Regions from separate parts of the Terribacillus sp. FSL K6-0262 genome, predicted to be linked through region 2. Evidence: predicted binding sites of a transcription regulator. Region 2 holds the regulator's gene; each other region holds the start of a gene.

What was found. The regulator LexA, encoded in region 2, represses DNA repair genes until DNA is damaged. The targets are predictions, from matches to a motif close to CGAACATATGTTCG.
Region 1: the regulator LexA is predicted to act here: its motif matches at 3,750-3,763, upstream of uvrB (excinuclease ABC subunit UvrB).
Region 3: the regulator LexA is predicted to act here: its motif matches at 6,405-6,418, upstream of MHI54_RS03090 (DNA repair exonuclease).

The regions. Positions count from the first base shown of each region.
Region 1 is NZ_CP150277.1:2,562,271-2,570,660, forward strand. Features, by position in the region: gene MHI54_RS13080 (DEAD/DEAH box helicase) at 1-1,202, opposite strand, end outside; gene MHI54_RS13085 (PTS glucose transporter subunit IIA) at 1,317-1,811, opposite strand; gene MHI54_RS13090 (peptide chain release factor 3) at 2,063-3,652, shown strand; gene uvrB (excinuclease ABC subunit UvrB) at 3,822-5,810, shown strand; gene uvrA (excinuclease ABC subunit UvrA) at 5,816-8,390, shown strand, end outside.
Region 2 is NZ_CP150277.1:96,063-101,058, forward strand. Features, by position in the region: gene MHI54_RS00460 (recombinase family protein) at 1-593, opposite strand, end outside; gene lexA (transcriptional repressor LexA) at 877-1,506, shown strand; gene MHI54_RS00470 (AraC family transcriptional regulator) at 1,856-2,638, opposite strand; gene MHI54_RS00475 (alpha-glucosidase/alpha-galactosidase) at 2,812-4,137, opposite strand; gene MHI54_RS00480 (hypothetical protein) at 4,495-4,878, opposite strand.
Region 3 is NZ_CP150277.1:604,347-612,736, forward strand. Features, by position in the region: gene MHI54_RS03070 (MFS transporter) at 1-622, opposite strand, end outside; gene yhaM (3'-5' exoribonuclease YhaM) at 663-1,610, opposite strand; gene MHI54_RS03080 (GbsR/MarR family transcriptional regulator) at 1,679-2,227, opposite strand; gene MHI54_RS03085 (AAA family ATPase) at 2,315-5,122, opposite strand; gene MHI54_RS03090 (DNA repair exonuclease) at 5,125-6,354, opposite strand; gene MHI54_RS03095 (YlbF family regulator) at 6,469-6,822, opposite strand; gene MHI54_RS03100 (DUF445 family protein) at 6,894-8,000, opposite strand; gene MHI54_RS03105 (helix-turn-helix domain-containing protein) at 8,113-8,390, shown strand, end outside.

The DNA.
Region 1 (8,390 bases), 880 kb from region 2:
GAAACACTGGCATGCAGTACATCATCCGTTTCATCCAGATATACTTTGGCAGCAAGAGGAGACATTTCGATTTTGCTGCGGACTGTTTCGGCGATATGCACGTGTCCGATTTGTTCCAGTTTGCCGACGACTTGCGACACGAATTTGTCGACGTTTTTAGTCGAAACGGTTTGCGGTGCATCATGCCGATAAGGAAGGATGGAGAACAGCTCCTTGATCAATTCCCGCTGTTCGGCAGGAACTGGATACAACGTGTCATCCTTGAATAAATAATGATAGGTTTTGATATATTCATATGCCGCGATTTCCTGTACCCCAAGCTGGAGCATTTCGTCTTCATCCGTTGACAGATAAAAGTCCAATCGTGCAGGCTTGTCACTCACATGGAATGTGTCCAGCGGTTCCGTATGCAGCAATTGGAGTGAGGCACCAGCTTCTGCAAGCTGCGGCAGCAAAACTTTGGCTATCGCAGGCGTCAGTTTGATCGCACGCTTTTCTGATTGGAGGGTGGAAGCTGCGAAATCATGGATCATACTGTTCTCACAGGCTTCCAGCAATCGTTCCAGGATAGCTTTGTCTTCTGGTGTGACAATATGTACACGCGGGTCGAAGGCGAAGCTCGGCGTCAGCTGATAGCGGGTCTGATGCAGCACACTTTTGAGAAAGTCCTCGGCAAGCCGCACGATATAGGTGCGGCTGGTCCCTGCCTTCAATTCGACCTCAAACACAGTATTGCCGTTCGTCTGCATGAAGCGCTGTTCGACCTTATATTCCAGTTTCAACGTTTCCGGGGGCTTCGATGGCAGGCGCTCGGCAGGGGATACGAAGGCTTGCACGAGCCGATCGGTAAAGTCAGTCTGACGGTCAGCAGCCGGGACCGCTGTATCTTCGGTGACGGTGTATCCGTTACTATCGAAACGGTTCCGGCTGATCGCGATCAAGACTGCCGCAATGTGCTTGCATGTATAATGGGTGTGATAGGCTGGACAGCTGCAGACCCCATCCAGATCATCGTCCTCAAAGAAAAAAATCCGGACAGGATAGTTTTCGGTTCCGCGGACGACAGCTTTCCATTGGTTGATGGATGGCGTGAAGCTCAGTCCCTGGACGCGCCCTTTATTGACGTAGTCCAGCCCCCTCCGATAGAATCGATCGCCTGTCACTTTGATGATATCTTGTTTATCGAGAAAATAAGATTGCATGAAAGCCCAGTCTCCAGTCTAAAAAATTCATTATCCTATCATTATAACAGATATGACAATAGGCTTCCCAAATAGGTCAAAATAAAAAACGGCAGCGTGCAGCTGCCATTTCGATTATTTCTTTTTCACTTGGAAGATCTGGGTTTCCCCTGCAATGGCTTGTTCGGGGAATAGTGTTTCCAAGGTATATGCACTTGCTTCATAGTTGGTGATGATCACTGGTGTGACACTGCTTTTTGCATTCGCTTCGATGAACGCTTTGTCGAAGGTGACGAGCTTATCGCCGGCGGAGACTTTATCTCCGGTTTTGACAAAGGTTTCGAAGCCTTCGCCTTTGAGGTTCACGGTATCCAGACCGATATGGAGCAGCACTTCCAGACCCATTTCTGTTTTTAAGCCGATGGCATGCTTGGTTTCGAACACCTGGACGACCTGGGCATCGATCGGACTGACGATGGTCTGATCCGACGGTTCGATGGCGAGACCCTCACCCATCATTTTTTCTGCAAATACTGGATCAGGCACCTCCTCGAGCGGCACTGCTTTCCCGTTGACAGGGCTTACAAAACGCTCTTCTGTAATACTTTTACCGAATAGTTTCTTTAGCATATCTTGTCTCTCCTCGGAATGAATCGGATTTTGATGAAAATCTTATTATTATCATAGTAAAGCGTTTTCTCAGTGCGGGTCAATGAAAAACCATCTTCGGAAGGATATTGCCTAAAAGCGCTAACATTATGTATAGTAGAGAAAGACTGATTTTAGAGCGGAAAAGAGGTTTGACGCAGTGTGAGATAATCAATCGATCACAATGACAATCAGGCTATACGAATGCTAATGGAACGGTAGGTAAAGAACCGATGCAAATAAAAGAAGAAGTGCAAAAACGCAAGACTTTCGCTATCATCTCCCACCCGGATGCCGGGAAGACGACACTTACGGAAAAACTGCTCGTCTTCGGTAATCTGATTCGTACCGCGGGTACGGTAAAAGGGAAGAAATCAGGTAAATTCGCTACTTCCGACTGGATGGAGATCGAGAAGCAGCGCGGGATTTCCGTCACATCATCCGTGATGAATTTCCCTTATAAAGATTATCAGGTGAATATCCTGGATACACCAGGTCACGAAGACTTCAGTGAAGATACGTATCGGACACTGACGGCAGTGGATAGTGTCGTCATGATCATAGATGCGACAAAAGGGATCGAAGCCCAGACCTTGAAATTATTCAAAGTCTGCCGTATGAGAGGCATCCCGATCTTCACCTTCATCAACAAGCTTGACCGGGAAGGCCGTGAGCCGCTGGAGCTATTGGAGGAAATCGAAACTGTATTGGATATCGAAACGTATCCGATGAACTGGCCGGCAGGAATGGGCAAGCGTTTCCTGGGTATTTTCGATAGATATAACAAGCAGTTCGTGCGTTTCAATGGAAATGAAGAAGAAACGTATATTCCTTATGACCAGCTCGATGATCCGGCTTATGCCGACTTGACTGGCGACTCCACTTTCGAAGATACAAAAGGAGAGCTGGAATTATTGGAGGAAGCCGGCGATCAATTCTCGCTGGATCGTGTCCTGGCCGGCAAACAGACACCGGTCTTCTTCGGCAGCGCCCTTGCGCCTTTCGGAGTCCAAACATTCTTCGATACGTTCGTGAGCATGGCGCCTGCACCAGGAAGCCGCCGTACGACGGAAGGTGTCGTATCCCCTGAGAAAGAAGAATTCTCCGGATTCATTTTCAAGATCCAGGCGAATATGAACCCGGCCCACCGCGACCGGATTGCATTCCTGCGTGTCTGCTCAGGGAAACTCGAGCGTGGTATGAGCGTGCAGCTGGCCCGCTCGGCGAAGCCGATCAAGTTATCCCAATCGCAGCAATTCGTGGCATCGTCCCGTGATACAGTCGAAGAGGCGTATGCGGGGGATATCATCGGAATATATGATCCGAACATTTATCGGATCGGGGATACACTGGTCGAAGGGAAAGCGAACTTCGAGTTCGATGAGCTGCCGCAGTTCCCGCCGGAAGTATTCAAGAAGGTCACGGCAAAGAACGTCATGAAAGCGAAGCAGTTCAAGAAGGGCATCGAGCAGCTCGTCCAGGAAGGAGCGATCCAGCTGTTCCGCGGCAAACGCGATGACAGCTATATCCTCGGCGCAGTCGGGGAGCTCCAGTACGAAGTATTCGAATATCGGATGAAAAATGAGTATAATGTAGAAGTGGTATTGGAATCGATGGGAGAGCGCATCCCTCGCTGGCTGAAGGCTGAGCAAGTGGATGAGCGGCTATTCGATGAGCGCAGTCTGCTCGCCCAGGATCGGGAAGGGGAATACTTGGCATTGTTCAAGAATGATTTCGCCCTCCGCTGGTTCACGGACAAAAATCCGAAAATCGATTTGATCGACCTATTTGAAGTCAACCAATACGACCAAGCAGCCAACTAAGATAAAGCCGTCATTTTTGACGGCTTTTTGCTATCTGCTAGTTTATGTTTTATATATTGGGCAATCATCCATACTAGGATGTATATGGAATTTTGGACGAATGTTTGTTCGTGTTTTTATATATTTTATGCTATGATGAAAATAGCAAACAGAACGGAGGAATTTGGCGTTGAAGGAAAAGGAAACGTTTGAGTTAGTATCCAAATATAAGCCGCAGGGTGATCAGCCGAAAGCGATTGAACGGCTTGTCGATGGCGTCCGCCAGAATAAGCGGCATCAGACACTGCTCGGAGCGACAGGTACCGGTAAGACGTTCACCATCTCCAATATGGTGAAGGAAATCAACAAACCGACGCTTGTCATTGCCCATAACAAAACACTGGCCGGCCAGCTGTACAGCGAGTTCAAGGAATTCTTCCCGAACAATGCAGTGGAATACTTCGTCAGCTATTATGATTATTATCAGCCGGAAGCATATGTACCGCAGACGGATACATTCATCGAGAAGGATGCAAGCATCAATGATGAGATCGATAAACTGCGCCACTCGGCGACATCCGCCCTTTTCGAGCGCAATGATGTACTGATCGTGGCAAGTGTGTCCTGTATCTATGGTTTGGGTTCCCCGGAAGAATATAAGAGCCAGGTGCTGTCCGTCCGTGTCGGGATGGAGAAGGATAGGGATGAATTGCTCCGCAACTTGGTGGACATCCAATACGCACGGAATGATATCGACTTCCAGCGCGGTACATTCCGTGTCCGCGGTGACTCGGTCGAAGTCATCCCTGCTTCAAAAGAAGAGCACTGCATCCGTTTTGAATTCTTTGGTGATGAGATCGATCGAATCCGTGAAGTGGACGCACTGACAGGCGAGATCATCGGGGATCGCGAGCACGTGGCCATCTTCCCTGCTTCCCACTTCGTTACGCGTGAAGAGAATCTCAAGAAGGCCATCGTCAATATTGAAAAAGAGCTCCAGGAACAGCTCAAAGTGTTCAGGGACCAAGGCAAGCTGCTGGAAGCCCAGCGACTGGAGCAGCGGACGAATTATGACTTGGAAATGATGCGGGAAATGGGCTTTTGCTCTGGTATCGAAAACTATTCGGCCCAGCTTACCTTCCGTGAACGGGGAGCAACCCCTTATACGCTACTGGACTTCTTCCCGGACGATTTCGTTGTCGTCGTCGATGAGTCCCATGTTACGCTGCCTCAGATCAGGGGGATGTTCAATGGGGACCAGGCACGTAAGAAAGTGCTGGTCGACCATGGCTTCCGCCTGCCGTCCGCGATGGACAACAGGCCGCTGACATTTGAGGAATTCGAGAAGAAGACCAGCCAGCTCGTGTATGTCTCTGCGACACCGGGTCCTTATGAAATCGAGCATACGCCGGAAATGATCGAGCAGATCATCAGGCCGACAGGGCTGCTTGATCCGGAAATCGATATTCGTCCGATAGATGGACAAATAGATGACTTGATCAGTGAGATTTACAAACGGACAGAGAAGAATGAACGTGTCCTGATCACGACATTGACCAAGAAAATGTCCGAAGACTTGACCGACTACCTCAAGGAGATCGGCATCAAGGTCGCTTATCTGCATTCGGAAATCAAGACGCTCGAACGGATCGAGGTCATCCGCGATTTGCGGATCGGCAAATATGATGTACTTGTCGGAATCAACCTGCTTCGGGAAGGCTTGGATATTCCGGAGGTTTCCCTCGTGGCCATACTTGATGCGGACAAGGAAGGGTTCTTGCGTTCCGAGCGTTCCTTGATCCAGACGATGGGCCGGGCGGCGCGTAACGAAAACGGGCATGTCATCATGTATGCAGATAAAATTACCGACAGCATGCAAAAAGCGATGGATGAAACACTGCGGCGCCGTGAAATCCAAATCGCTTACAATGAAGAGCATGGCATCACACCGCGGACGATCCAGAAGGAAGTGCGGGATGTCATCAAGGCGACGATTAGTTCTGAAGAATCCGGTACCAATAAGAAAGATACACCGGATTTGACGAAGATGACGAAGAAGGAAAAAGAAAAAGTGATTGCCGAGATGGAGAAAGAAATGAAACAGGCTGCACGCGATCTCAATTTCGAACGTGCTGCCGAGCTTCGTGATCTTGTCTTGGAACTAAAAGTGGAAGGGTGAAGAAAGTGGCGAAGAAGAGCATTTCAGTCAGAGGCGCCCGTGCCAATAACTTAAAAAATATAGATGTCGATATTCCGAAGGATAGCCTGGTCGTGCTGACCGGCCTATCCGGTTCGGGGAAATCCTCACTCGCTTTTGATACCATCTATGCAGAAGGACAGCGGCGCTATGTAGAATCCCTATCTGCCTATGCCCGCCAGTTCCTCGGCCAGATGGACAAGCCCGACGTCGATTCGATTGAAGGCTTGTCGCCGGCTATCAGTATCGACCAGAAGACGACAAGCAAGAACCCGCGTTCCACAGTCGGGACGGTAACGGAAATCTACGATTATTTACGGCTGTTATATGCCAGGGTGGGCAGACCGACTTGTCCGCGTCATGGAATCGAAATAAGCTCCCAGACTGTGGAACAAATGGCCGATCGGATCTTGGAATTTCCGGAACGCTCCCGCCTGCAGGTCCTTGCCCCGGTCATTTCAGGGAAAAAAGGGGAGCATGTCAAAGTGCTCGAAAAGCTGAAATCGGAAGGCTATATTCGTCTGCGTGTGGACGGCGAGATGGTGGAAATCACCGATGATATCAAGCTGGAGAAAACAAAGAAACATTCAATCGAAGTGGTAGTCGACCGGATCGTCATCAAGGAAGGTATCACTGGACGATTGACGGATTCCCTGGAAACGGCACTGTCGCTTGGAGACGGCCGTGTCATCGTTGATGTGATGGGCGTCGAGGACCTGCTTTTCAGTGAGCATCACGCCTGCCCGATTTGCGGATTCTCGATCGGTGAATTGGAACCGCGCATGTTCTCCTTCAATAATCCATTCGGAGCCTGCCCGACTTGTGATGGGCTGGGGACGAAACTGGAAGTCGATCCCGACCTGGTTATCCCTGACAAAGAGCTTACCTTGCGCGATGGTGCAATCGCAGCTTGGGAACCGACCAGCTCGCAATATTACCCGAAGCTGCTGGAAGCTGCCTGCAGTCATTTTGGCATCGATATGGATGTACCCGTCAGCGAACTGCCGGAGGGACAGCTGGATATCCTGATGAATGGGAAGAAAAAGGAGAAAATCCATTTTCGTTATGAAAATGACTTCGGCCGTGTCCGTGAAAGCAATATCGAGTTCGAAGGCGTGTTGACGAATATTGCTCGCCGTTATCGGGAAACGACATCGGATTTCATCCGTGAACAAATGGAAAAGTATATGAATAACCGGCCATGTCCGAAGTGTAAAGGGCATCGTCTCCGTGAGGAATCGCTCGCAGTCCTGATCAATGGCCATCATATAAGCAATGTAACCGAGAAATCCGTCCTGGAAGTAAAACACTTCATGGAAGAGCTGGAACTGAACGAAAAGGAAAGGCAGATTGCGTTCATGATCACCAAGGAGATCATCGACAGGATAACCTTCCTGAATAACGTCGGTCTGGATTACCTGACCCTTTCACGTTCAGCCGGTACGCTGTCGGGCGGGGAAGCCCAGCGTATCCGTCTTGCCACACAGATCGGCTCTGCTTTGACTGGTGTCTTGTATGTATTGGATGAACCATCCATCGGCCTGCATCAGCGGGATAATGACAGGCTGATCGAAACGATGAAAAGGATGCGCGATCTTGGCAATACGCTTATCGTGGTCGAGCATGATGAAGATACGATGATGGAAGCGGACTGGCTCATCGATGTCGGCCCCGGTGCCGGTGAGCATGGCGGGCAGATCACGAGTCAGGGAACACCTGAAAAGGTGATGAAAGATAAAAAATCACTTACGGGTCAGTACTTATCCGGTAAGAAATTCATTCCGCTGCCATTCGAACGCCGCAAACCGGATAAGGACCGCACCATCGAAGTCATCGGAGCGGAAGAGAATAATCTGAAGAAAGCTTCTGCTGAGATACCGCTGGGTCTTTTCACTGCGGTGACCGGTGTGTCCGGCTCCGGTAAAAGTACATTCGTCAATGAGATCCTGCATAAGGCATTGGCGCAGAAACTGAACCGGAGCAAAGTGAAGCCAGGTAAGCATAAGCAGATCAAAGGATTGGAGCACTTGGACAAAGTCATCGATATTGACCAATCGCCTATCGGGCGCACTCCTCGTTCCAACCCTGCTACGTATACCGGCGCCTTCGATGACATTCGGGATGTATACGCAAGTACGAATGCTGCAAAGGTCCGCGGATATAAGAAAGGCCGCTTCAGCTTTAATGTGAAAGGCGGCCGCTGCGAAGCTTGCCGCGGGGATGGCATCATCAAGATCGAGATGCATTTCCTGCCGGATGTGTATGTGCCGTGCGAGGTTTGTCACGGGAAACGGTACAATCGGGAAACACTTGAGGTTAAATATAAAGGAAAAAGCATCGCTGATGTATTGGATATGACAATCGAGGAAGGATTGGAGTTCTTCTCCAATATTCCAAAAATCAAGCGAAAGCTGCAGACGATTTCAGATGTAGGGCTAGGTTATGTGAAGCTGGGTCAGCCGGCTACCACGCTATCCGGAGGGGAAGCGCAGCGAGTGAAACTGGCGAGTGAATTGCATAAACGCAGCAACGGTAAAACATTCTATATCCTGGATGAGCCGA
Region 2 (4,996 bases):
GATACCTGGAAGCCCATACCGCGAAGAACAGAGCTGATTTCCTGAAAGGTGAGCTTGTTGTTTCTCAGCCTGATCACCTCTTGGATCGGAAAGTCAATCCGCTCCCTGCCTGGTGCTGCCTGCTGGTTGCCCAGATTCTTACTCGGATCATAACCGGCTTCAATCGCCCGCCTCATGCCCCGTTTTATCTTCATATTATGAATCTTCCTTTGGTACTCCTCGACAATACCGACAATCTGGAGCACCATACCATCCGATTCAGAAAGCTGGAATTCACCATGCTGGCTCAGCGTGTAGACCTTGACCTCCAGCTTTTGCAAGTGATGGAATAAAGCAATTTTGGTGTTGCCCCTGCCCAGCCTTGTTTCATCCTGGATAAGAAGGCAATCCGCTTCACCTGCTGTGAATAGATCCAGCATGCGGAAGATACCCGGGCGTTCAATCTCATAGCCGCTCTGTCTCTCTTCTATGATATCGATGACCTCTATATCGGCGGAAGCAGCAAGACTCATGAGCTCCTCGCGCTGCCGCTCAATCGAGCTTGCCTGCTCGTCCTTTTCTGTACTGACTCTGCAATAGATGACTGCTTTCATTGATGTACCCTCTCACTTCAGCTAATTAGACACTCATAATAAGTGTAAAGTATAAGAAGAAAAGCGTGAAGCCGAAAAGCACATAGTAGAATAGATCTGATTTCGCTAATTTTTTGAACATGGTTGACCCCTCCGTATTTAAGAACGTGCGTTCTCATTTGTTAATTCCATTATATACGAACATAGGTTCTAGTCAAGCGTTTTTTCGAACGGATGTTTGTATATTGAAATCTATCGTGTTATACTGTATGTAATAAAAATATATGCACGGGGTGTTCGATACATGATGAAACTATCGAAAAGACAGGAAGCGATTCTAGCATACATAAAGGAGCAGGTTCTCGATAAAGGCTACCCGCCATCCGTCAGGGAAATCGGGGAAGCAGTAGGCTTGGCATCCAGCTCCACGGTACATGGCCATCTTTCCAGACTGGAGAAAAAGGGACTGATTCGGCGCGACCCTACAAAGCCGCGTGCCATCGAGGTCCTTTCATTGGATAGCGAAGAACAGACAGATATCCCGCGCAGCGAAGCGAATTATGCGCCGGTAATCGGGAAAGTGACGGCAGGTATCCCGATCACCGCCGTTGAGAATATCGAGGAATACGTACCGGTACCAAGCCATCTTGTAGGTCCGGATGACAATATTTTCGTGCTTGTGGTTGTCGGGGAGAGTATGATCGAGGCCGGCATCCTGGACGGGGACATGGTCATCGTCAAACAGCAGCAGACCGCTCAGAACGGGGAAATCGTCGTTGCGATGACAGAGGACAACGAAGCAACGGTCAAACGATTCTTCAAGGAAGAGAACCAGATCCGCCTGCAGCCGGAGAACAGTACAATGGAACCGATCATCCTGGATAATGTCAGCATCCTGGGAAAAGTAATCGGTCTATATCGCTCTATCCAATAGAAAATCGGCTTCGGCCGTTTTTTTCATATATTTTACACAATTCCACCCTTCTTTCGACACATTTTTTGGGTATATTAGAATATGCTTTTACCAAAAGCTAGAAAGCAGGTGGAATCGTGAAGCTGTTTTACAAGCTTGTGTGCAAAATACGAGGCCGTCATAAGATTGATAGTGTTACAGATTCATGCAAATGCGGGTATACGAGAAGCTACCGTAAGGAAGAACACAGCATGGATGATTATTATCTTAAGGAACGCTGAGCACAGAATAAAATAAGGAGCTTGCCCTTTGCGGCAGGCTCCTCTTTTATATGGAGTATTATATATGCAGTGCGCTGAACCGAAAAAACTCATCCATCCGTTATGACGCGATCGATCTTGGATGGGTTCTTTCTTTTCCTGAATTCTCCCGCCGCCATACCAATCGATTTCCGAAATACTTTATTGAAATAATTTGCGTTTGAGTACCCCACCCTTTCTGCAATCTCTGTGATGGGCAATCTTGTTGTCATCAGCAAATCAACGGCTTTTTGGATCCTGATTCTTGTAAGATACTTCATAGGTGTCGTATCCATATGATTCTGAAATTGCTTGACCAGATGATATTTGGAATAGCCTGATACTGCGGCGATGTCACTCAATGAAATGGGAGCAGCATAGTGTGTCTGGATATAGGATAAAGTTTTCGTGATTTGACCGGAAGGGTCTTTCTTTTGCTTTTCCATATTCTTCACGAATCGATGACACTCCATGATATATTCGTAAGCTCTGGCAGATGCCTGATAAGCATCCGTAATCCTATTTTCGATGGTATCCTGATATATTGCGAATAATAGCCGGATAAGCTTCGATTCGGGAGAAATCCGCAATACCGGCCCATTATGTTCATCGATGAAACGCCAGCACTCCAACGCTTTACTGCCTACCAAGGTAATGAAAATGAATTCCCACCCGTCACTGTCCTCCGGAAGGTAGTAGCGATGTGCACCGGGAATTTCGACAAGGAATGCTTCCCCCGCCTTAAGTGAATGGATCTTTCCATCCTTCTCAAGATTCCCCGTGCCCGATAACGTGTACTGAAAGATGTATGTGCCAATATCCTGTCTCTTCAATCCATCCCAGTCATAGCTCATGCCCGGTGATTTTTTATCCCTGCCCAGCAATAGGATGTTTGCTGTTTCATCTATTTCGGCTTCCTGAAAATGAAAGCCGTAGACGCCGTAATCTTTTTTCTCATTTCTTTGATTCGTATCAATGATCGTCTCTCTCCCTTATCATCCTAGATTCAAAAAGAAATCGACATCAATCAAAGTCTGACTGTCCCTTTCGCTACTGAATACGCCGGCAGCATGTCACCATGTGCTTCAATCAAATCATCGCACATGCTGATGATGTCATCCATGGAAAGTTCGGCAGCTGTATGCGGATCAAGCAAGGCTGCTTGATAGATTTTTTCCTTTGATTTTGTCATTGCCGCTTCGATGGTCAACAGCTGTGTATTGATATTGGAACGATTCAAAGCTGCCAGCTGCTCCGGAAGCTCTCCCATATATGCCGGGGTGATGCCATTTCGATTTGCGATGCACGGTACTTCGACTACTGCATTTCGAGGCAGGTTCGCAATCAGACCGCCAGTGTTCACTACATTTCCTCCGAAAACGAACGGTCGATTTGTTTCCATCGCTTCCATTATACGGGAACCGTATTCATGCGAACGTTCATGTGTCAAGCTGTGGTCATTCATCAGCTCTTGTTTTGTTTTCTGCCAACTTTCAATCTGTTCCTCGCAGCGTCGCGGATATTCATCCAGCGGTATGTTAAAACGTGAAATCAGCTCCGGATATTTTTCTTTAATGAAATAAGGATGATACTCTGCATTATGCTCAGAGGATTCCGTCACGTAATATCCGAACTTATCCATCAGTTCATAACGAACCATATCATGATGTTTTTGCTTTTGCTTCTCCTTGGCACGTTTCTTGATTTCAGGATAGATATCCTTGCCATTGGATTTGATCTCCAGCAGCCATGCCATATGGTTGATACCAGCAATCCGTTCTTCGATATTCTCATACGGAATCTCGAGATCCCTGAGCAAGTCTTTTGTACAAACCTGTACACTGTGGCATAAACCGACGACTTTGACATTCGAAAAACGGGCAACAGCCCCGGTGAGTGCAGCCATGGGATTTGTATAATTCAACAGCCATGCATCCGGGCAAACCTCTTCCATGTCCCTTGCGATATCCAGCATGACAGGGATGGTGCGCAATGCCCGGAATACCCCGCCTATTCCGACGGTATCGGCAATCGTCTGGCGAAGGCCGTACTTTTTGGGAATCTCAAAATCGATGACAGTGCTCGGCCGATAGCCCCCTACTTGAATGGCATTTATGACATACTTGGCACCCTGCAAGGCTTCCTGGCGGTTTTTATATGCTTTGATTGTAACTTCTGCCTGCAACGAACGCTTCAGTGCATTCAGCAGCAATTCGGACTCGGCCAATCGCGCTTCATCGATATCGAACAACGCAAACTCGAATCTCTGTAAAGCTGGGGACAACATGCAATCTCCCAGTACATTCTTTGTAAAAATGGTACTACCTGCTCCGATGAACGTTATTTTACTCATTTGACTGCCTCCCTGAAATCGTACTGGATATTACTTGCTTGCAACTGATGATACAGCGCTTTCATCCGGCAGGCAATGGTAAATAAAAAAGAGAAAAGGGTAAAATATTGTTATCTATATTTATTGATAAAAGCCTTGTAAATCAAGCTTGACGAGGAAATACACATCTCGATTGATCCTTGGGAAGTACTTTATTCACTTCTATCATTACCGAAAGGATTCCGAGGGAAAAAGGACAAGGCCTCCCGTGATCAACTTCTTACGGCCGCTGCAGCTGGATCGTTTCTGTATAATTTGATATGTATAGTGAATTTGAATTATCAGTGCGAAGATACATGTTACATAAGGAAAGCCTGCCTACACGGCAGGCTCCCCTTTTAAATCATTCTGTTTCATCGCTGAATGCAGTGCACGGAGCAGGATACCAGGAGTCGCTTTTTCGTACGTCTCTCCTAAAAGCTGCCGGGCACCTTCCAGTATCCGCTTGTTTCCCATCAAAGCTGACAGCTCATGACCTTTTACGGAAATATCGTCAATGAAAACATCCCGATAATCCTTTGCGTTTGTTACCGCGCCGGTGATGAAGCCTTCCTGCAGCAGCACTTCTGTATGATGCACGACATCATACGGCGTGCATGTCCCCACAGCACACCGGTAATCTCTTGCTTTCGTTCCTTGGAGTTGGTCTGCTTCTAGCTGTTCCAGTATTTCGTGAAATAATGTCACGCGTAGTTTTGGCATGAAATCTCCTCCTTGTTCATGCTTCCATTGTTCCACAGATGGAGTATGAGCAGGACGGAAAGTTTGTACATTATTTCACAATAACGTGACAAGTCAGGTAACAATATAGGCAGCACTT
Region 3 (8,390 bases), 510 kb from region 2:
AGACAGCTTTATACCATGTTGCATGATCAGCTTTTGCTTGTCTTTTATCCGGCACTGTTTCCCTGATGAAGATTTGCATGATGATGAACAATATAGCTGTAAGCATAAAGCCTGCCAGCAGCATTTGGAAACGGTATGAGTAAAATAACACGGTGCCGATCAGCGGGCCCACCACAACGGCGATATTCACACTAGTGTAAAAAACGGCGAAAACAGAAGCCCGATGTTTCTCCTGGACCACATCGGCTACCATTGCGTGTGATGCCGGCCAATACAGCGCACTCCAAATGCCGAGGAAACTGAACGCAAGGAAGGTCAGGGCTGATGAAGTCAGCCATGGTGAGTTCGCGGACGCGAACACCAGGAAGGTGATGGATTGCCCTGCAACTGCAATGCTCATCATCCTTCTCCTCCCAAAACGGTCAGCGCAATATCCCCCTACCAGACTTGCCAGGACGGAAAGGGCTTGGGATAGCATAAGCAGCCAGCCAGCCCTGTCCTTTCCGAAAGCATCCTGGAAGAAAATCGTCATGAACGGGAAGTAAGCCCAAAAAAGGAAGTTCATCATCGCTTCCCCAAGCAGACGGATTTTTAGATTCCGATCCCAATCCTTCCATTTCATATACTTCCCTCTATTCTATTGTTTTCTCTCTTTCCAGCAGTCACTCCCGCTCAAATACAGGCTTATAGAAACTGCGGTTTTCCAAGGAAAAGACACGTTCCGAGAAATCTCCCGGTGCTACCTTATCCATTACACGCTGCAGGGTATTCATTTTTGCATCGATCAAATCGATCATATGCAGCAGCTCTGCTTCACGGACAAGCGGCGGCTTCGGACTGCCCCACTCCCCTTTGCCATGATGGCTGAGGATCATATGCTGTAAAATCATCACTTCCTCCGCCTCTATTTGCAGTTCCCGGGCTGCCCTGGCAATTTCATCCGACATGATGGATATATGGCCGAGCAGTTTCCCTTCCACTGTATAAGAAGGATTAGTGGCACCGGATAGTTCCCGTAATTTACCGATATCGTGAAGGATGATCCCTGCATATAGTAAATCCTTATTGATTTCGGGATAAAGATTCTTCAATTCCCGGGCTATCCGCAGCATCGAGACAACATGGTATGCAAGCCCGGAAACGAACTCATGATGATTGCGTACTGCCGCAGGGTAAGCGAGCAGCTGCTCCTGATAATTGGATAGAAAATACCGCGTAATCCGTTGCAGATTGGGATTTTCCATTTCAAAAATGAATGATGTCAATTCTTCCAATAGCTGCTCCTTGGACAGCGGTGCCCGCTTGACGAAATCATGCGCATGAACCCCATCCGCTGGTTCCGACAGACGGATAGCCTGAATTTTAAGCTGCAGGCGGCCGCGGAATGCATTTACCTCTCCTTGGATTTTAACCACTTGATCTGCTTGGTATCGCTGTTCATCTGCAGGTGATGCGTCCCATAGCTTCGCTTCGATGTCTCCGGTATCATCTCCCAGTATCAAGGTCAAAAAAGCTTTTCCATTACTGGCAATCGCCTTATCTGCTTGTTTGATCAGCAGAAAGCCATCAAATTTATCCCCTACCTGAAAATATCCGATTCCTTTTTTCAACGCTTTTCTCCTCCCTCATAAATACAGCCCTCACTATGCTAGCAAGGGCTTCATGCTCCCAGCGCCAGTTATCTCTTTGGCGGCTTTGGAACGTATTTGAATATCTCTCCTGATTCGACCACATTGATGAACTGCAGCAGCCACATATAATAATCACGCGCATATAACAGGCGGTCAATATCTTTATCAATCTTCCCGACCAGTTCGGGATCATCCACTTCTTCTTTCAACTGCTTCAGTTCCTCGATCGTCTCCTCCGCTTCTTCCAAATTCGATTGGGTGCTTTTCTCCCACTTATTCCCGAAGAGTGACGTAAAAGATTTGTACCAGTCTTCCTCCGATTTATATAGATCCTTGCGTATACCTTTTTTATATGCCGGCTCCACCATTTTCATTTCTGCCAACGCTCTGACACCTGTGGACATGCTTGTTTTACTCATCTCCAAAGCATCCCTCATATCATCAAGCGTCATTGGCCGATCCGCAAAATACAGCGCACCATATAGCCGGCCAACAGATGAGGTGATCCCATATAAATTCATATTCTTGGCAATGACCTGTATGAACTTTTCGATCGTTTCCTCATATTTAGCCCAATTTTCTTCATTACTCGGCACTGCCCGACCCTCCAGCTTACAATAATCCAATTTTTATCTTAATCAGTTTACCATTATTGTCGTCTTTTTGCGAATGCTAAAACGCTATCAGGAACTAGTTTTCTGTGTCTTTTCAAGCTGAAGCACTTCGAATTCCCGGGACCATTCGGTTGACGGCTCTTCCCACGTGAATAAAATGATTTGCTGGACATTTGCAGCAGCTTGGAGTATCGGCAAGAAACGTCCCCTCCTGGCAAGATCCGTGTGGCTGAATGCATCATCGATCAATAGCGGAAAACTCTCCTTTACACCAAGATGCCGGGAAAGCGCAAGCCGCAGACAAAGATAAAGCTGTTCGATTGTACCTCTGGATAGCTGTTCAACCTCGATATTCCTGTCAAGCTTATCCTTTACAATCAGCTTCCCTTCCTCTGTCAATGCGAGAGCGGAATACGTATCTGCCACTTCAGAGAAAATCCTTCCCGCTTCATTCAATACTATAGGAAGTTTTTCTTCCTGGAAGATTCGCTTCGTTTGTCGCAGCATATCGTAAGCAAGCTTACGTACAGCCCATTTCCTTCCAGCAGCTGTCAGCAATTGCTTTTGACGCTGCAATTCGTGGTAAGCCACCGAAGCTTCTGTATCCGATTCAAGATCGGCCAGCTTTACCTGCAGCGTCGCTGCTTGCTGTCGATATCTATCCAGTTCCTCTTCGAGAGTCTCCTGCTCCATTTCGAGATTGGCAATCAGCCGCTCCGCTTTTTCCTGCTCGAATTCGATTACATCCTCCGAAGACTGTCCGTCAGGCAGGATCGCTTTGATCTGCATTCGATAGTGCTCCAGCTCTTCCGTAAGCCGCCTCTTTTTCCGATCCAGCTCAGCTAGCTGCAGGAATTGATTGTCATCCTTGGCGCCCGCACGTGAAAGCAACTGCGCCTTTTGTTCCTGTAAAGGCTGTATCTGTTTTTCAAGTTCAGATCGCTGCTGCTCGATGTCATGCCGGCGAACTGACAGCTGCTCCTTCATATGCCTTAGCTTCTGCTGTGTCCCCAGTATGTATTCAGCCTCTTCGATCGTTGCCTCGGCGGATAAATCACCCGGCAGATTCAAGATCCGCTGCAGCTTGGAAATGGTTTTCTTATAGTGATGCTGCTGTTCTGACAGCTCTCGTTCTGCCCTTTCAAGCGCAAGCTCCAACTGCTCCCTTGCCTTCCATTCCTGGGTTGCCTGCAGCCAATCGACCAGCGGAATCTCTTTCAAGAAAGGAAATCGCTCCCTCCATACACCCGCTTTCTGCTGCAAACCTTCTCTTTGCTGCAGCTGATTCGACTGTTCCTGCAGCAATTCCATAAGCTGCATTTCCATTGGATGGCGCTGCTCCTCCAACTGCCGCCAGCGGATTCTTAAATCCTGCTGCTCTTCCAATTTCTCTTCTTCGTAAGAGGAGGAACCCGAAGATTTTCGGCCAAGATGCCAAAACAATGCGGCACCGCCCATCAGCAAAATGCTGCTGGAAACCAAGATCCAATTTACCGTTATGGTGCCGATACCACCCAAAAACAATGCCAAAACAAGCAAAAGACTGGCAGGAGATACAATCCCCCTCCGAAAATGATCAGTCGCATGCTGGTTATCCTTTTGGCCATGAAGCTCCCGGTATTCCTTTTCTGACAGCAAACGCTGCTGGATCCGTTCCTGAAGATGATCCATCTTTTCTATTTCCTGCCTTTTAGAAGCAATAGTCTGCTGGGTTCGTTCGCTATCTGCTTGTAGAATCATCATTTCTTCCTGCATTGGCCGCCATTCTTTGGCCGCTTCCGACAAATAAGCATCAAAAAAGAAATCTTCTGGATATGGATAGCTCAAACGAATGCCTGCCATTTGATTCCGCAGGTTGGCGGATTCATCCTTCAATTGCTGTATGCGTTTCTTGACGCTTTCCCAGTCGGTTCTGACTGTTTGTTCATACAGCTCTTTGTATGCATCATCATTCATCAATTGATTTTCAGTTGATTCCAACTCTTGTTGAAGGGCAGCAGATTCTTTTATATGGACGTGATATTGTGCCTCCAATGGCTGCAGCTGATGCTGGATTTCCTGCAGCTGCTCCAGTCCTTCGGCAGGAAAGACTGCCGAAGGTTCTATCTGCTGCAGTTGTTCCTCTGCAAAAGCCGCTTTCCTATGCCATGGAATAGCTTGCAATTTTTGCTTTTGGACACTGATTTTTCCCCGGAGCTGGACCTTGCTGGCTTGCAGGTCAGCAATCTTTTCCAGTATCTCCTGTAATTTTTCCTTATCCGGGAGATAAGCCGCCTCTTTTTGCTCCAGCTCCTGTACCAGACGCTCTTGTTCAGCAAAAGCATGCAGCATGGCATTTATTTTCGGCTTTCTTCCCTGGGGACGAAACAGCTGCTGTAAATCCTGCTGCAGCTGTTTCTCCAGCTTGGGCACTGCAGCTGCACCTGTTTGTCCTGCATTCAGCAGGACTTGACCGAGCTGCTCCTTATCTGTCATCTGCAAGGAAATGAGCTGTTCCGTATCCAGGACGAATACTTGACGATATACCGAAAGATCCATACCTCCAAGCCGTTCATTCAGCCATTGCTGATCCTTCTGCTCGCCTTCCGAATAGCATACAGCCTGCCCATTGTGCCGATCCTGGATCCGCTCCACCATGACCTCTCCATCAGGAAACCAAAGCGTAAGCCTTCCGCCGGCTGTACCGCCTGTCCTTGGTAAAAAAGACTCCAAATCACGTGTACGCATACCGAACAATATATAAATGATGAATGCTTTCAATGTCGATTTACCAGCTTCGTTTTCCCCTTGAATGATGATCGGCGACTTGCTTTGAAAATCGAAGGTATAATCATGCAGTTTACCAAAATCGTATATATGTCCACCAATGATATGCATGTTCATTCCACCTCCAATAAAGTCTGAAGCAGCAATTGTTTCGCCTCCTCCAGCATCTCCTGCAATTCACTTTCCGAATAGGACTGCTTGATTTTACGGAACTGACGATTTCTCAGCAGCTCCTCCAAGCTGTCCCTCATCTCATCCGGCTGAAAGGAAGTGCTGAGCAATGCAGCTGTAAAATCGCTGCGCTGCCGGAATTGCTCCTGCTTCACGTCAAGGGAGGCCTGGATATCATAACTTGCCAGGACGAGCTGGCTGCCGAGGTTCTGCTGCTGTTCATTCACGATGTCAAGCAGCTCTTCCAGTCTATCCTCCTGCTCCCAAGCCACCACCTGATGGGCCGGCCCTCGGAAGGTCACGTGCAGAACACCCGCCCCGAACGCTTTTTCCCATTTCAGGCATAGCTCCATCAAAGCCTTTTCCGCGTCATATAATGCCAAGCCTCCCTCCATGTCAAACACCACTTCCTCAAATCGCAGGTCCTGCAAAGGTACAAAAGTCATGGAGCAGGTGTGTCCCTCCAACTCCACCAAGTAGCAGCCCTTTTCCCCAGCCTCTTTGCGGTGCCTGCCCTGGATATTGCCTGGATAGGCAATCGGCGGCTGCTCAGATAATATCTCCCGCTTGTGAATATGCCCCAATGCCCAATAATCAAAGCCAGTGCGCTTCAATTCATCTATGCCGAAGGGTGCATAGACATCCGCAGCACTGCCTGTGGCAATGCTGCCATGGAGCATTCCAATCTGATATATTCCTGTGCCCCTTGCTTTATAATCCTGCGCCTTTCTTGATTTGATATGCCTGGTTGTATAACTGAATCCATGAATGGCAGCTGCCGGCTCTCCATTCTTTTCATATAGGAAAGTTTCCACTTTTTCAGTCTTGAAAATATGTACATTTTCCGGATAGATCATCATCGGCTGCTTTCCTGTAAAATCATGGTTGCCATACTGTATATACACTTCGATCCGATGCTTTTGCAGCTCCCTGCAAGCTTCCCGCAAAGCAACGAGCGCTTTTAAGGATTGTCTGTTGGAATCGAAAATATCCCCTGCAAGCAGGACGAAATCAACGCTATTATCGATGGCGCATTGTACCAGCCTTCTCAAGGATTCGAATGTGCTCTCCTGCAGACGTTTTTTCATCGCGGGATGTGCAGCAGTCAGCCCCTCCATTTGACTATCCAAATGCAGGTCGGCAGCATGGATGAATGTTAATTTTGGCTGCATAGAATAATCCTTTCATGTGCTTTTCTTTCTATAGTAGCACGCCATACTTACGAATGCACGTTCGGTTTCCGAACAAAAGAAAACCTCTTTGCCGATGGGCAAAGAGGCTGCTGCTTACTGCATGTCAGGCTGTCCGTAAAGCTCTTCCAGAGGCTTCGTGATGATGCGGCTGATATCGTTGATTGCGACATTCAAGCGCTGTTCCTGCTCCATTAATTTTGCAATCTGTTCGTTCTGCTGCACAACTTGCACGACGCTTTGTGCTTTTTGTACTTCTTCTTCGGTGATTTCCTGTCCCTGCATTTGTTTTTGCTGCAATTCCAGCTGGATGTTACGGAAGTTTTCGAACATCTGCTTGGAAGATGAATCGTTCATTACCGTATCATAAGCGGCTTTCAAGCCTTTGAATTCTTCACTTTCACGAATTGCTTTTTCTAAGTCATACGCATGATCGTACATATTAGCCATGGTACGTACCTCCTCATTTTTACTCAAGTTCCACTATAACAAACCGACAGGACGCTGTATAGTTCAAGCCATCAGATAAAGAGCGCAATGACTCCTTGAACGATTCCGATGAGGCCCCCCAACAGGAAACCAAGATAAGTGATCAGCTTGAATTCTTTATTGGAGATGGCCAGAACAAGCTCCTCGACTCGTTCCAGCGGAAAACCGGACACTTCTTTTTCGACCATCTTGGAGAGCTCCAATTGCTCCATGATCACAGGCACTTGATCAGCGAGGCGACGGAGAATACGCCGTACCAGTACTGTCAGCTTGTCCTCCACCACTTTATCCTCTGCATTTTCCATATACACATGAATCGGTGTATCGAGCAGCTCATCAAATGGTATCGACTTCCTTATCAGTTGATGGATTGCATCATCCACCATATCCACACCGATTGCTTCGGTCACTTCACCTACTTTTTTGCTCAACAGTTTATCCATTTCTCCGGCAAGCAGCTGATGCAGCCAGCGATAAGTACCTTCAGCACCGATTGATTCCATGATCACAGGCTGAATCTTGTCAACGGCACTGTTTGGATCCATGAAAGAAGACAGCATGCTGCCTAAAAAGCCCCTGCCTTGGAGAAAGTTCTGAACCAGCTCCTGTATCTTCCGCCGGCCATCATAGCTGTCAACATAAGCAAGCAGCATCTGCTGAATATGAGAAGCAGCCCGCCCGGCTGCCAGCTCTGTCTTTTCCTTCAATTCAATCGGCAATAAGCTACCAAGCTCTTTATCAGTCTGCTTTTCAAGCTGTCTGCTTAAGAAACCAGCTGTCTTCTCATGCAGATCGTTTATATCAACCGTTATATTTAAATCAGAAAGCAGCTGCCTTGGTGTACGATCAGAACGAATGAATCGAAGCACTTCCCGTTTCACCCATATATTCACCTTCATCCGGAAGCCTTCGTCAATCAACCTCGCCTGCATCCCTTGAGGGGTAAGCAAATGCTCTGTTACAGTCTTCCCAAGCGAACGAGCCAAATCATTCCTGCGTTTTGGGATCAATCCTGGTGTAAAGGGCAGCCGCCATCTTCCTATATAAATGGCGCGATGAGGCTTGAACAGCATCTTGATAGCCAAGTAATTCGTGGCTCCGCCAATCAGCGCCCCGATAATCGCCATGGATAAAATCAACCAAATATCTCCACTATTCATGTTTTATCGACCTTTCTGTTTACTTCGGTTTTAGTATAATACAAATAACACCAATCACAAAGAAACAGATTGTCCGGATAGGAGAATGTACATGCTTGAAGAACTGGAAAAACTAATTTCAGGTATCGTAAAAACAAACAGTTTTGATGGCCTTGATACAGATCGATACCATTGGTTCCGAATGGAGGATGGCGAAACCATCGGTCTGCCTGCTGAGAAGCTGAGTGAACGAGAGCTCGCTTTGCTTTATCATATCGGTTCACCCGTCACTTTACCGAACGAAAGCAATACGGATACAGCTTGGTATCAGCTGCTGCACGGGGAAGCAAAAGCAGATGGATTGATGCAAAGCCAGCTTTATGCGGACGG